DNA from 2 places in the Solibacillus sp. FSL W7-1324 genome. Region 1 is predicted to be linked to the other one. Evidence: riboswitches for the same ligand, from Rfam matches in the RefSeq annotation. Region 1 holds a riboswitch; the other holds the start of a gene.
The links. Region 1 has a riboswitch for FMN ahead of MKY71_RS05995 (ECF transporter S component). Riboswitches for the same ligand answer to the same signal wherever they lie in the genome.
Positions count from the first base shown of each region.

Region 2: linked by a shared signal. The riboswitch ahead of ribE (riboflavin synthase) and the one ahead of MKY71_RS05995 (ECF transporter S component) in region 1 are both predicted to bind FMN.

Region 1 covers NZ_JBBOYH010000001.1:1,249,798-1,257,325, forward strand. Annotated here, with positions in the region: gene MKY71_RS05975 (response regulator transcription factor) at 1-266, shown strand, start outside; gene MKY71_RS05980 (ATP-binding protein) at 259-2,034, shown strand; gene MKY71_RS05985 (RNA polymerase sigma factor SigX) at 2,201-2,734, shown strand; gene MKY71_RS05990 (hypothetical protein) at 2,731-3,954, shown strand; FMN riboswitch at 4,059-4,233, shown strand; gene MKY71_RS05995 (ECF transporter S component) at 4,477-5,052, shown strand; gene brnQ (branched-chain amino acid transport system II carrier protein) at 5,230-6,582, shown strand; gene MKY71_RS06005 (YitT family protein) at 6,634-7,491, opposite strand.
Region 2 covers NZ_JBBOYH010000001.1:1,914,889-1,922,416, forward strand. Annotated here, with positions in the region: gene MKY71_RS09255 (DUF2812 domain-containing protein) at 323-1,519, opposite strand; gene MKY71_RS09260 (DUF2812 domain-containing protein) at 1,686-2,864, opposite strand; gene MKY71_RS09265 (PadR family transcriptional regulator) at 2,857-3,174, opposite strand; gene ribH (6,7-dimethyl-8-ribityllumazine synthase) at 3,310-3,777, opposite strand; partial or broken gene ribB (3,4-dihydroxy-2-butanone-4-phosphate synthase) at 3,796-4,404, opposite strand; gene ribE (riboflavin synthase) at 4,419-5,054, opposite strand; FMN riboswitch at 5,176-5,311, opposite strand; FMN riboswitch at 5,411-5,547, opposite strand; gene MKY71_RS09285 (VC0807 family protein) at 5,894-6,577, shown strand; gene MKY71_RS09290 (transcription initiation factor TFIIIB) at 6,601-6,804, shown strand; gene MKY71_RS09295 (SCO family protein) at 7,116-7,528, opposite strand, start outside.

The DNA.
Region 1 (7,528 bases):
GTGTAACAGCAGATGGAACGGAAGTAAATTTAACACCGAAAGAATACGAATTATTATACTTTTTGGCGAAGTCACCCGATAAAGTATTCGACCGTGAGCAACTATTAAAAGAAGTTTGGCATTACGATTTCTTTGGTGATCTGCGCACAGTGGATACACATGTTAAACGCCTGCGTGAAAAGCTGAACCGTGTTTCTGAAAATGCAGCAAAAATGATTGTGACGGTTTGGGGAGTCGGCTATAAGTTCGAGGTCGTAAATGATTAGAATAGCAACAAGTATTGTCGGGAAGCTATGGGTAACCATTTTGCTTCTCGTTTCATTTGTCCTGTTTATTTTCACAATTTTCATGTTGGAGTTTCTTGAAAACTATCATAACGAGCAGTCCGAGGCTTCTTTAAGACAAACAGCCGCAGCTATAGCGAGTATTATCGATGAGGAAGAAATCGATGATAAGCAGTTTGCCATCATTTCGGAGCTATTGACGGAAACGACAAACGTACTTATCGCCAAAAATGCTGATGAAATATTGTATGCAAGACAAGAAGGCATCAATAAAGAAGAAATTCAGCAAAAAGTCATTAGCAGTGAAGCATTTGAAGAAGTGTATGCATCATCAGAGCCGATCGTAAAGGAACTGACGCTGCCTTCAAACCGGGAAGAAGAGAGCAGTACCGACTATATTGTGCTGGGTTTCCCGCTGAAAAGTGTAGAGGATCTTCATGGGGCAGTCTTTATTTATAAAAATCCAGATGCATTACACCAGACGAGCAATGAAACAACAAAAATTGTTGTTTTAGCAGCGGCTATTGCGTTTATATTGACGACAATTTTTGCATTTTTCCTTTCTTCTAAAATCACGCTTCCATTGCGTAAAATGAGAGAGCATGCATTTGAATTGGCAAAGGGCCGCTTCGATTCTAAAATTGAAACAAAGCAAAATGATGAAATTGGCCAGCTTGCTGTTGCGTTCAATCAGATGGGCCGTCAATTGAAGCATCATCTGGAAGTAATCAATCAGGAAAAGGAACAGTTATCAAGCATTTTAACATCGATGACCGATTCTGTTATTACATTTAACCGTGATAAAACAATTTTAGTGAGCAATCCTCCTGCAGAGCGACTCTTGCAAAAATGGTTCGTTGAAAATGGATTGGATAGCTCGAAGCCCATTCCGGATGAACTTTATCAAATGCTTGACCATGTGTTGAGTTTCGAAGATCAGCTGGATGAAGAGTTTGAAATGGGCAAATCTTATTACAGTATCACGATCAGTCCTCTTTACAGCAGAGATTCCATTCGTGGTGCTGTCGCTGTTATTCGTGATAAAACAGAAGAAACGAAATTGGAAAAGCTGAAATCAGATTTTATCGCCAATGTTTCACATGAGCTCCGGACACCAATTGCAATGCTTCAAGGCTATTCTGAAGCGATTATTGATGGAGTTGTGACAACAGAAGAAGAACGGACTGATATGATCAGGGTCATATACGATGAATCACAGCGTATGAGTCGCCTCGTAACAGATTTACTTGACCTGGCGCGGATGGAATCTGGGCATATGAGCTTGTATAAGGAAGACGTTCCATTAGTGGCGGTTATTGAACGCATGACTCATAAGTTTGACCAGACAGCGAAAGAAAAACATGTGCAGCTGCATATTGAAACGAACTTTTCGGACGAAACGCTTATTTCGATTGATGAGGACCGTATCGAGCAAGTGTTAACGAACTTGATTGACAATGCGATTCGCCATACACCTGCAGATGGATCCGTAACCGTTTCGATAGAAAATGAGCAAAACTACGCTAAAATTCAAATCAAGGATACGGGGCAGGGCATTCCGCAAGATGATTTACCGTATGTATTCGAACGATTTTATAAAGCGGATAAAGCACGTACACGTTCAAAAGGCGGAACAGGCTTAGGTTTGGCCATTACAAAAAACATTGTGGAAGCGCATAACGGCAGAATATTGGTTGATAGCGTGGAACAGCAAGGAACAACCTTTACATTTTACTTGCCATTACCTTGATAAAAATAGGGTAATGGAATTATGTTAGTCTTAAAAAGTTTATCATTTTGAATTGTTCAAAGTGATAAACTTTTCTTTTTAACTGACTAGATCGTTTGGAAGCGGATGATTAGTTGTAACTTTTTTGATTCGAAAACGACAAATTACGTGAATGGAGGTGGGATGGGTGCAGCAATCCATTTTCCATCGATTATACGATACGTATCATCAGGATGTTTTTAATTTCTTATTTTACTTAGTAAAAAACCGTTCCGCAGCTGAGGATCTTGCCCATGAAGTATACGTTCGTGTATTGAAATCATACGACCGTTTCGAAGGGAAAAGCTCGGAAAAGACTTGGCTGTTTTCTATAGCGAAAAATGTGGCGATCGACTATTTCAGAAAAAAGCAAGTTCGTGATAAGCATGCATTTACAGCGTTTGATTGGGAGACAGAGCAACTTGTAAGCCCGGTCCCTTCACCTGAACAATTTACCGAATTAAATGATCAGCTCCATCAATTACTGGTAGCGTTGGAGGAATGTTCAGGTGATCAGAAAATGGTTATTATCATGCGGTTCATTCAGGAACTTTCAATTCAGGAAACAGCGGAAATATTAGGGTGGACGACCGGAAAGGTTAAGACGACACAGCACCGTGCTTTAAAGAATTTGCGGCTGTTATTGGAAGCGCAAGAAGGAAGGGAGGCGAATCCATTATGAAAAAGGAGCATTGGGATGAAAAAGAGATTGAGCTTTTTCTGAAAAAAGCACCGAAAGTAACCGATCATCGTTCAAAAGATGAGGTATTCAATCGTTTAATGGATGAAGGAGCATTTAATGAAGATCCGCCTCAACTGCAGCCAAACAATCAAAAAGGTATTCGATGGGCACCATTGTTCGTTTCCATTGCATCCATATTTATTATTGTTTTGATCAGTGCGCAATTTATAGGTAATAATGAGTCGGTTTCTATGCAAAATGAAACATTCGATCTTGCCGATCCGGAAACCGAAGAGAATATGACAATGAGCGCAAAAGAAGATGCATCTACCCAAACTGAACGCTCAATGATTAATAGTTTCTCAACGGAAGCACAGCCAGAGCGGACTTTAGTTTATGAAAACGAGCTGGAGGGCAACACATTATTTACAATTGGTCTTGCAGGGGACGATGCGGAAAGTGTACCTGTAAGCATATTGATTCCAAATGAAGTTGTTGCTGAAAAAACGGGTAAAGAGAATCCGACGTTGCTGGAACTTTATAACACATTCAGTCCTCTGCTTGATGAACAGTCAATGGGCTTTAATGAATACCATCCGTATAAAGGGGAATTGCGTGAGGAAGGGGATAAGCTTGTCCATATGTTGCCGGAAGATCACCAATATGATGCGGGAACAGCGTCCTTATCGAATTATCTAGGGTCCCTTATTGATACTTTCAGTGATGCATATACGGAAGTGGAAATAGAAAATATGGCCGGAACACCAATTTACTTTGACCATATTGGTGATGTTAATGAGCCGTTTTTATTAAATGACGAGAATGCTCAATATAATTATTTTATGTATCAGATGCGGAATGGCGCGGTATATTTAAGTCCGAATTTCCGAATGAGCTTTACAGATGTGCAAGAAGCGATCAAAAATATGACGGTGGAAGCAAATGATATATACAGAACGGTCATCTTGCCTGGTGTTTATTTAAAAGTTGAAGAAGCAGATGCAATCGTTACGATCACATTCGAAGAACCTTTAAACCTGGAGAATTATGAACCTGCTCAAGCAATGCGAATGATTGAAGGATTAATCATGACAGCGGCAAGTTTTGATAAACAGGTAAAGTTTGAAAATATCGTACAGGAACAATGGGGCGGTTTTGACTTCTCAAAACCAGTAGAGAAGCCGGTTGCGGCAAACCGTATCCATTATGAATTTCAATAATTCAAATAATTTTACTAGGAATTGTAAGCAATGGGCTTTACAATTCCTTTTTTTTATATATAATAATAGTTATAGCAAGGTAATTGCTACATAATTTCATATTGATTCATCTTCGGGGCAGGGTGTAACTCCCGACCGGCGGTAATAAAAGTTGTAACCTCTGACCATTTACTTGGAGGAAGTTATGTCAAACTTTTCGAGCCCGCGAGCCACTTTTTGTGTGCAGGATTTGGTGCAATTCCAAAGCCGACAGTATAGTCTGGATGGGAGAAGGTGAAGGTACGGTCGTCATTTTTTGAAAATGCCGTGCTTTGCAGTATTTATTTCTAATTCCTTATTTGTTAACGGAATATTTTTCGTATACCAAAAAACAGGAATGGCTGCAGATGCACAGATGGACCCTTTATTTAAGTGTGCCTATTTCTCCCTTATGCTCTAGTTTAGCATAAGGGTTTTTTCATGAAATGATTTGATACGTCCTTTCTTCTTGCGAGATGGAATCAGCAAAGAGGAGAGATTTATATGCAAAAAAGAAGTTTAAAGTTACGATCATTCGTAACAATCGCAATGCTAAGTGGGGTTTCATTTGTACTAATGTTGTTAAACTTCCCACTACCATGGTTCCCGGTATTCTTACAAATTGATTTCAGTGATGTGCCAGCATTGATTGCGGCAATTACGATGGGACCTGTTGCAGGTATCCTAGTTGAACTTGTTAAAAATGTGCTTGACTGGATTTACACAGGGGCTCCTGAAGGAATTCCGGTAGGTCATATGGCAAACTTCGCTACAGGTGTATTATTCATTTTACCAGCTTACTATATTTATAAAAAATTCCCTTCTGCAAAAGGGTTAATGACAGGCTTAGTTGTTTCTACAGTTGTAATGTCACTTGGAATGGCGGCATTAAACTATGTGGCGTTCTTACCGCTGTACACGTACTTACTAGGCTTCGAATATAATATGTACGAAACGATCGTGTTAGGTATTTTACCGTTTAATATTGTTAAAGGGATTATGATGTTTGTAGTTGTGACGATGCTTTACCGTACAATGCGTGTATGGATTGAAAATCAGCGCAGACAATATTTAGCTTAATTAAATAATAAATTATGGAGCGATGTCGTAAAAGTGTTAACTTTATGACATCGCTCCTTTTATATTTACTATTACTATTGTCATTCTGTTATAGTGCTGATATGATATGGTACATTGTTAAGAAAATTTGGACGTTTCATTATAACACCATGAAATGACATCTTAGGAGAGAATATGATGGACAAAAAAATACCATTTTCAACCTATGCAGTAATCGGAACGATGCTGTTTGGTATGTTTTTTGGAGCGGGAAATTTAATATTTCCGATTCAAATGGGGCAATTGGCAGGAACGAATTATTGGTTTGCGCTAATTGGCTTTTTAGTTACGGCAATTGGTTTGCCGTTTTTAGGAATTCTGGCAATCGGATTGTCGGGAAGTAATGGATTGCGTGATTTGGCAAGTAAAGTACATCCGGTGTTTGGATTGTTTTTTGCATTGGCTTTATATTTAACGATCGGACCGTTTTTTGCAATTCCGCGTACAGCAACAGTACCGTTTGTTGTTGGATTTGAACCGTTTATCGATCCTTCACAAGCGACATTGTGGCTTGCGGTATTCAGCTTTATATTCTTCGCGATTGTTTTTTACTTTTCGTTAAATCCGGCGAAAATAATGGACATTATAGGGAAGTACTTAACACCGGCATTTTTAATCTTTTTATTTGTATTAATCGGAATTAGTCTGTTTTCACCGATGGGTAAATTCGTGGAACCTGCCGGAGCCTATATTAACGAGGCGTTTATGACTGGTTTCAAAGAAGGTTATAACACAATGGATGCACTTGCTTCACTTGCGTTCGGTATTGTAGTCATCCATGCGATAAAGCGTACTGGTATTACAGATAAAAAAGAAATTGCAAAAGCGACTTGGAAATCGGGTATTTTTGCAATGGCATTAATGATGCTAATATACGGTCTGATTGCTTACATGGGAGCATCAAGTGTGACCGCAATTGGTACATTTGAAAATGGCGGGCAAATTTTTGCGGCTGTTGCTGATCATTACTTCGGCTCATACGGTGCGATTTTGTTGGCAATTATTATTGTACTTGCCTGTTTGAAAACGAGTATTGGGCTCATCACTTCGTGTAGTGAATTTTTCCATGAAGTGTTTCCGAAGGTCAGCTACAAAACATTTGTAGTGGTGCTATGTGTTGTATCGTTTATCATTGCGAACTTTGGGTTAACGAATATTATTACATATGCAATTCCTGTATTGATGTTCCTTTATCCACTGGCGATAGTGTTGATCATATTGGCGCTTGCAGGACCACTATTCCATTATAAAAAGCCTGTATTTGCGGGAGCCATTTTACTCGTATTCTTTATTAGTATAATTGATGGATACAATGCATTGATCGGTAGTGTACCGGCATTTGAAGTAAGTTTGTTGTCATCTATTTCAACGATTTATGCGGACTACTTGCCGCTTTATTCAATTGGCTTAGGATGGATTGTACCGGCTGTAGTTGGGGCGGTTATCGGATTATGTATTCCGAATCGCAGCGGTGAAGTAAATACGAATTAAAAAATGGGTGTGTAAGAGGAAAAATTTCCTTTTACACACCCGTTTTCTGTTTTAGTGGATATTTTGCTTTTTGAAGTTTCCGCCTTTAACTTCGACTACTTCGTACACCGTCACAAAGGCATTCGGATCGATTTCACGAATGATTCCTTTTATTTTGCTTTCCTCCATTCGGTTAATTACGCAAGTGATTTCTTGGAACTCCTGATGCGAGTAAGCACCGTATACCGTATTGAATGTGGCGCTTCGTCCTAAGCGGTCCCGGATCGTTTCGACCATTTTAAGTGGCTCGTTCGTAATAATTTTGTATGTTTTAGAGCCGCTTAGTCCTTCTTCTACAATTATGATAACTTTCGATGCAATATAGTACGCAATTGCTGATAGCAAGGCACCTTTGAATCCGAAAACAAACGAAACGATAATGAAAACGAAAAAGTTTAAAAATAGAATGAGATCACTTGTACCAAAAGGGAGTTTTCTGGAAAGTAACACAGCAAGCATGTCTATCCCGTCGAGAGCCCCACCATTGCGGAGTGCTAAACCCATACCGATACCTAAAATGATCCCCCCTACAACTGTAATAAGCAATGCATCACCAGTAATGATTGTTGGTACATGGTGCATAAGCGAAGTACCGATTGCTAATGATGCAATCCCGATAACAGAATTGATAGCAAATGTTTTTCCGATTTGTTTATATCCTAAATAAATAAACGGGATGTTTAGTAAGGCGATCAGCAGGCCTAATGATATTGGCGTTAGCTGAGAAATAACGATACTAATCCCCGTGATTCCGCCATCCGATACGTTATTTGGTATTAATACCGCTTCTAATCCATAAGCGGCGATTAAACCGCCAATAATAACAATGATTTTTTGTCCGATTGACTTTGCGATGTCTTGCTTCGACATAAAATTCCCCCTCAATTTGCATGGTAATAATTATACA
Region 2 (7,528 bases), 670 kb from region 1:
CCTTCATTTTCTGAATTTTTAAATATGTTAACACGTTGACCAGAAGGAAGCTAGAGGTTTTTTCAGTTAAATGCTTGAGCATGCTTGGTTTTTTCTATGTATGGCGGGCTAAATTTTGTAACCGTCGACTGATTTTATTAGAAGTTTTTTCGTTTTATTAGAAAACTTCTAAGGTTTATTAGCGTATTTCAACTGTTTATTTGAACATCTGAGAGACTTATTAGAACAATTGCCTTATATATTAGAAAATCGGCAACTTATTAGAAGATTTCAATCCGATATTAGATGATTTACGATTATATTAGAAATTCTGGATCTGCGCTTAGTATTCCGTAAGTAAATCCATTTTCTCGGCAGCGTTTTCTATAATAACATCCGCCCCTACCTTACCGGAGTAATCGATATACATGACAGCCTGGTCTTTAACGAAGATAAATTCTTTATTATTATCGCCAAGACGTACAAGTAATCGGTCGAATTCCTTATGCTCTTTTTCTATAAACGATTCTGCTTCATTTACATAACTATATTTTGTGATTAGGTCGTCAACTAATGGAGCAACAAGGGATTTAAAGTTTAAACGATAAACTTCCGAAGAAATACTTGGTTCATAACTGTTGTTTGGGTCAGACCATTGCCCTTTCTTTTCAATGAAATTTTCCCTCGTACTAAATTGTACAGGAGCAACTATACTCCAATTTTCCGAGTAATTATTTCCCCAATCTACTTCATCTATCATAAAAACGTCGCGCTCAAGGTTTGGCGCATTTTCAATTGTCGCTAATCTTACAAACGGTAGCGATGAATCTTCTTCCGGTAATGTAAGTGTATCCATCTGCAGTAACTGGTAAAACGGAATGAAAATCGCTATTAACGATATAGCCATAGTCATTACATACATTATTATGTTATTGCGATAAAAAATCTCCCATGGTTTATGATGATTATCATAATTTTCTTCATTCATGTCGCGTCGTATGCGTGCAATACCTATAAGCCCCATTGCCATGGAGATCAAGTAATAGAGGTTCAATAATGAGAGGACCATTGTTGTAAATATATGACCTTCAATTAATGTCAATGTTGGTGTATTTCCTGTGAACCAAATACTGCTAATTAGCCAAAAAAGGGCTATCACAGCCAATAATATAATGATGAAACTCATCAATGTTTTCTTAAATAGAGCACTTGCTATACTCAATTGCTCTTCCCGATTTATTGGCGATTCCTTTACTTTACGATCAGTCGGTGCCGCAAATACGTGGAAATTACGGTCACTCGCAATATAGTCCCAGCCGCTTTCTTCAAATAACCGAATTTTTTCATTCGATATATATTTGTTTTTTGCCAGTTCCAGCCGGTAATCCATTCGTTTGCGATCACCTTTTTTAAACTTCGCAAAATGTGTGCCTATCTCATAAAAATGAAGCCCTTGTTCAGACATATCTGAAAACCAGCTTTCATGTTCCTTGATGCGCCAATATTGGCCCGGTCTTAATCTGCGTACGATTTCTGCCATCGCTCTCCCTCCTTATATACCTGACCTAACCATAGAATAGAAGGGAAAGTTTGTAAATAATTAATTAGGACCAGGAAAGTATTTCAGCACTTCCTGATGCACTAAGAATATTCTCAGCATAAAGGCAACCCTGACCATGCAGGATTGCCTTTTACACCGCTTGGAATTAACTTTCTGCAAGCAGCACTATTTTCTGAGCTGCATTTTCCACTACTACATCCAGATCTGCATAGCCGTAATAACGTATATACATTACCACCTTACCTTTTGAAGCAACTAATTGCTTCCATTCTTCATCCTCGCGCGTAACAAGATGATCAAAGTCAGGATGTTTCCTTTCGATGAAACTTTCCCTCTCATCCCCATACGTATGCCACTCCATTAAGTCAGACAGCAATGGTTTAGCGAATGCCTGAAATGTTAAATTGTATATTTCAGAAGAAACGCTCGGTGAATAGGTCTCGCTTTCTTCCAACCACATTTCGTCCGTCTCGAACTGTACGGGTGCAAAGATACTCCAATTTGTTGAATAACGGTTTGCCCAACCGAATTCATCTGTATAATATTCATCCCGGTTCAGCTGTGGATTTTGTTCGATATCCGCTGAACGGACAAACGGCAAGTTTTCGTCATTCTTTGGAAGTGTAAAGGTATCCATTTTTTTCAGTTGATAAAATGGCATAATTAAGCCGCATACAAGAATAATCCCTATAAAGACAACCGTCAATACACCATTTTTCCGCAAACTCTTTTTCCATGGAGCGAGATGATTGATGGCTTTGCCTTCATTTAAACTTTTTTTCAATTCTTTAATCGCCAGCATTGCTTTTACCGCATTAATAACATAGTAAATATAGAGGATCGTGATGGTACTTTGCTGAACGACATATCCTTCAACCAACCGTAAAACAGGCGTTCCATCCAAAAACCACATCGCCAAAAGCATACCTAAAATCAGGGCTACTCCCAGAGAAACCCATACTAAATTAAATACGAGTTTTTTATAAAGCCGCTGCAAAGTAAATGCCTGCTCAGCAGGATCTGTATGAATTTCGGGTGCGTTTTTTTCAGCCGGCGAAGAGAAAACATGAAACCACTGATAGCTTGTAACATACTCCCAGCCGTTTTCCTCGTACAGATCTATTTGCTCATATGTAATTAACTTTTTACCTGTCACTTCAATGCGGTATTCGATTCGCTTCGGGTCACCTTTTTTAAAATGGGCTAAATTAGTTCCCATTTTATGAAGGTGGAGTCCTTGTAACGACATGTCCGAAAACCAGCTTTCGTGTTCTCCGATTCGCCAATAGTTGGTTGGTCGGATTTTACGTACCATTTTACCCATCGTTTCCCTCCTCTAATATACTGCTGTCGGAAATTAAAGATTTCAGACGTGCATATTCGTTTCTTAATGCATGCTCGCCATCTTTTGTAATTTCATATATTTTTCTTCGGCCATCATCTTTTGACAAAACAATGAGTCCGTCTTTTTGCATTCTTGACAGGACACCATATAATGTGCCGGGCCCCATTTTCAAACGGCCTTTTGATACTTCTGTAATGGATTGCATTAGCTGATAACCATGGTTTGGACGCATTAATGCCAACAGGACATAATACATTGCTTCCGTCATCGGTCCGCCATTATAAGACATATTCATTCCTCCAACTATTATGTCACGCGATATATCGTATAACATAATAATAATCTACAGGAAATAATTTGTAAACTTGTTATTGAAAGCAAAGAAAAAACCACCCCAAATTTTTGGAGTGGCGTTCAATAATCTTTATTTAAACATTTTATTCAAGTTTGCCATTTCAATTGCAGACATTGCGCTGTCATACCCTTTATTGCCTGCTTTCGTACCAGCACGTTCGATTGCCTGTTCGATATTTTCAGTTGTGACAATGCCGAAAATTACCGGAACGCCTGTGTCCAAGCCTGCTTTTGCAATTCCTTTAGCTGCTTCGTTACATACATAATCATAATGTGTTGTAGACCCACGAATGACTGTACCTAAACCGATAACGGCATCATAGTTATACGTTTCAGCCATTTTTTTTGCTACAAACGGTACTTCAAATGCACCTGGTACCCATGCTGTATCAATGTTTGCTTCATCAACACCATGTCTCTTCAGGCCATCAATTGCTCCGCTTAATAATTTATCATTTATAAATTCATTGAATCGCCCAACGACAATTCCGATTTTCAAATCTGTTCCGACTAATTGTGCTTCAAATGTTTTTCCCATTATAAATTGCTCCTTTTATACCAATACGGTAGTTAATTTTATATATTGAACTAAGTCTTCGATAGTAATAAATTTCAGGTTATGTTTTTGTGCCAGCTTTTTAAGCTGCGGCATGCGTGCCATTGAACCATCTTCGTTCATAATTTCACAGATGACCGCGACTTCATTTGAACCGCATAGCTTCGCCAGATCGACGCCTGCTTCCGTATGTCCTGGACGCTCCACCACGCCTCCCTGTTTTGCAATGAGGGGGAAAACATGGCCCGGACGGTGAAAATGCTCCGGTTTTGTTTGAGAATCCAGTAATGCTAACATCGTTTTAGAACGGTCAAATGCACTGATACCTGTTGTTGTCTGGATGTGATCGATACTTATCGTAAATGCTGTTTGATATGTATCGGTATTGCTTTGCACCATTGGATTTAGGGAAAGCCTTTCTGCAATAGCAGATGAAATTGGTGTACAAATAAGACCTCTTCCATATAGCGCCATAAAATTAATGTTTTCCGGTGTAGCGAATTCGCCTAACACAAGAAAATCTCCTTCATTTTCACGGTTCTCATCATCTGAGACAATAATAATTTCACCGTTTTTCAATGCCTGAATTGCTTCTTCAATTGTGTTCATTTATTACCACTCCTTTAAAATCCTGTTCGTTGCAAAAAGTCCATTGTAATCGTACTTTCCGTTTGATTTTGTAAATGTTTTTTTACATATTTTCCGATTAGATCTGTTTCAATGTTCACAACATCTCCCGGCTTTTTAAAGCCTAATACAGTCTGCTCAAACGTATGCGGAATTAAGGAAATGGTAATGAATGTGTCCGTCACATCAAAAATGGTAAAACTAGTGCCATCCACTGTAATTGATCCTTTTTTGATACATTCGGCAATTAATTGCTTTTCCATTGCCAGATCAATATAAACTGCATTGGCGACAGGTCTTTTACGCTGAATTGTCGCAGTTCCATCAACATGGCCCGAAACAATATGCCCGCCGAAACGACCGTTCGCCGACATTGCGCGTTCCAGATTGACCGGCATGCCTGCTGCAAGTTGCTGGAGGCTTGTTGCTTTGACAGTTTCTGGCATCACATCCGCAAAAAATACAGTCGCTGTGAATTGTTTCACTGTCAGACAGACACCGTTAACGGCAATGCTGTCCCCAAGTTGGACATCCTCTAAAATTTTGCTTGCGCGAATGGCTAGTTCCATCGCTTGTGTAGACTGGCTGATCGATTCAACCGTTCCAAGTTCTTCAATGATTCCTGTAAACATCCTGCTCACCTCTTTTTAAAATTAAAAAAGAACCCCGATAAAATTTCGGAGTTCGATGAGAGGAAAATTAAGCATCATCAAATAAGCTTTTTGAACGTAATTTTCAAAAAACTGCTGACATTGCTTCCTTCTCCCATCCAGACTATAACTGTCGGCTTTGGACTCGCACCAAATCCTGCACACAAAAAGTGGCTCACGGGCTTAGAGACTGACTCATCACCGTCGATTGGGAATTTCACCCGACCCCGAAGGAAATTATTCTTTTTAATAAAATAAAAAAATCCCGTCACAAGGCGCGACAGGAAAAGTGTATAGCAAAAAATCACATTTTAAAGTAAATTTTTAAAAATGTGTTGCCATTCCTTCTCCCATCCAGACTATAACTGTCGGCTTTGGATTTGCACCAAAATCCTGCACACAAAAAGTGGCTCACGGGCTTAGAGATTAACTCATCACCGTCGATTGGGAATTTCACCCGACCCCGAAGGAAATTATTTTATTTGAAAGTTATTGTAACATAAATATTTTAAAAAGCTAATAGTATTTTTGCACCTACTTACTTTTAGTTTCCCAATCCTTTTATCTCTATCGTAAATGAATTTAAAATTTTGAAACTTTTCCGAGAGGTAATTCGTAGAAGAATATACATAATATTACAAATTATCGAAAGGAGTTATATGTACAACACTGAAAAAATTTCGCTAAATCGTGCTATTGATAAAGCATCCTTCATTTGCTTATTAGCTTGTTTCATGTTTTTAAATTATAAAACATAGTGTCGGATAATCTTCAGTAATATAATTCATTTAACACAAGAAATCAATGTAATGGAGGCTTTTATGGCGAATAATTCACAGTCAAATAAATATTTTATCTTTTTGGAACTACTTTTCTATGCAGTCCTACCTTATGCGATATGGAAGTTTGGGCGGGAGCCATTTGGTGACTATGCCGCGATGCTGCTGTCCACCGTTCCCGGTATAATTTATACAATTTACCGCTTTGCAAAAGATCGGCAGTTTAATGTGACGGGCTTGTTTATTTTAAGCTCGATGCTTATAGGTACTACGGTTGATTTATTGGCAGGCTCAGCGGAGCAAATGATTTGGAATAATGTTTATTTAGGTCTTTTTTACACATTTATCTATGGAATATTATTTATCATTAAAAAGCCTTTTCCTTTGTATGTTGCAATTGATTTTGCCTACTTGCAAGGCTATGCAAGAAAGGACAGCAAAAATTTATTTTTCCAAAAAGGAATTTTCGGATGGTTTCAGCTGATTCAGGTTGTGTTCATAATTCGAGGGCTCGTTATGGCAGGAATTACGGTCTTTCTGCTACGGAAATACGGAATTGACAGCTATGGGGATATGCTGATTTATAAACGAGTGGCAAGTTGGGTATTTTCAGGAATTGTCATGGGGATGTTCTTTTATATTAATGTAATTGTGCAAAAATACACGTATCGAATGCAGGAAAAGCAGGAAGAGAAGCTGACAGAACAAGATGTTGTTGCCGAGTAATTAATTTCGAAAGGATGATAGAGATGACATCGATCGCCAAAGTAAATGAATGCCCTAAATGTGGCGGTACGGAGTTAGGTAGAGGAAAACATAGCGGGTACAGTGTGATGTCACCTGTTAATAAATTAAGTTTAGGATGCAATATTGAATATATTATTTGTACGGATTGCGGTTTTATTATTGAGGGCTATGTTGTAAAGCCTGAGAAATTTAAAGGGACTTTTTAAATAGAATTGGATAAAAGTGCGAACTGTTGTATAACCGGCATTTCGCACTTTTTTGGTGCCAGTTTTTATTAGAAGAAATTGATTTATTTTAGCCCTTATGCAGGTGATTTTAGAAGAGTTGGCGTACTTTTTAGTGAACAGGAACTGATTTTAGCATATCCCGCAACTATATTAGAAATTCCGTAATTTATTAGAAAATCTGCGGGTTTATTAGCACATTTAACATTTTATTAGAACACTTCCCACTCATCAAAAAAACTTGCGTTAAAAGCTACAGCACTTTTTCCGCAAGTTAATCTATCATTTCACTATTATTTTAAACGTTCATCAATGAGTGCTTCTATATCACTCGCAATCGTTTCATATGGAACACCATCTTCTCCAGTACCATAACCTGAATAGTTTTTCACGGCGATTCCTTTTTCATCCACGAGGAAAAATGTATCGGCGTGGATAACTTGGGAATTCCCTTCAATTGCCTGGACAGGAGTTTTAAATGAGTTTCTGCCAAATTGCTCGATAAATTTTTGATCGTATCCTGTCAGCATATGCCATTTTGATTCGTCTACCGGTTTATGGCGCGATAAATATTCTGTCAGACGCTCCGGTGTATCGTAGTCCGGGTCTACTGAAAACGCGACAATTTTATAATTTTCCAGACCTTTTTTTTCCAGGTGGTCCTGCACCCGGGTCATATTCATCGTCATAGGCGAGCAAATCGTTG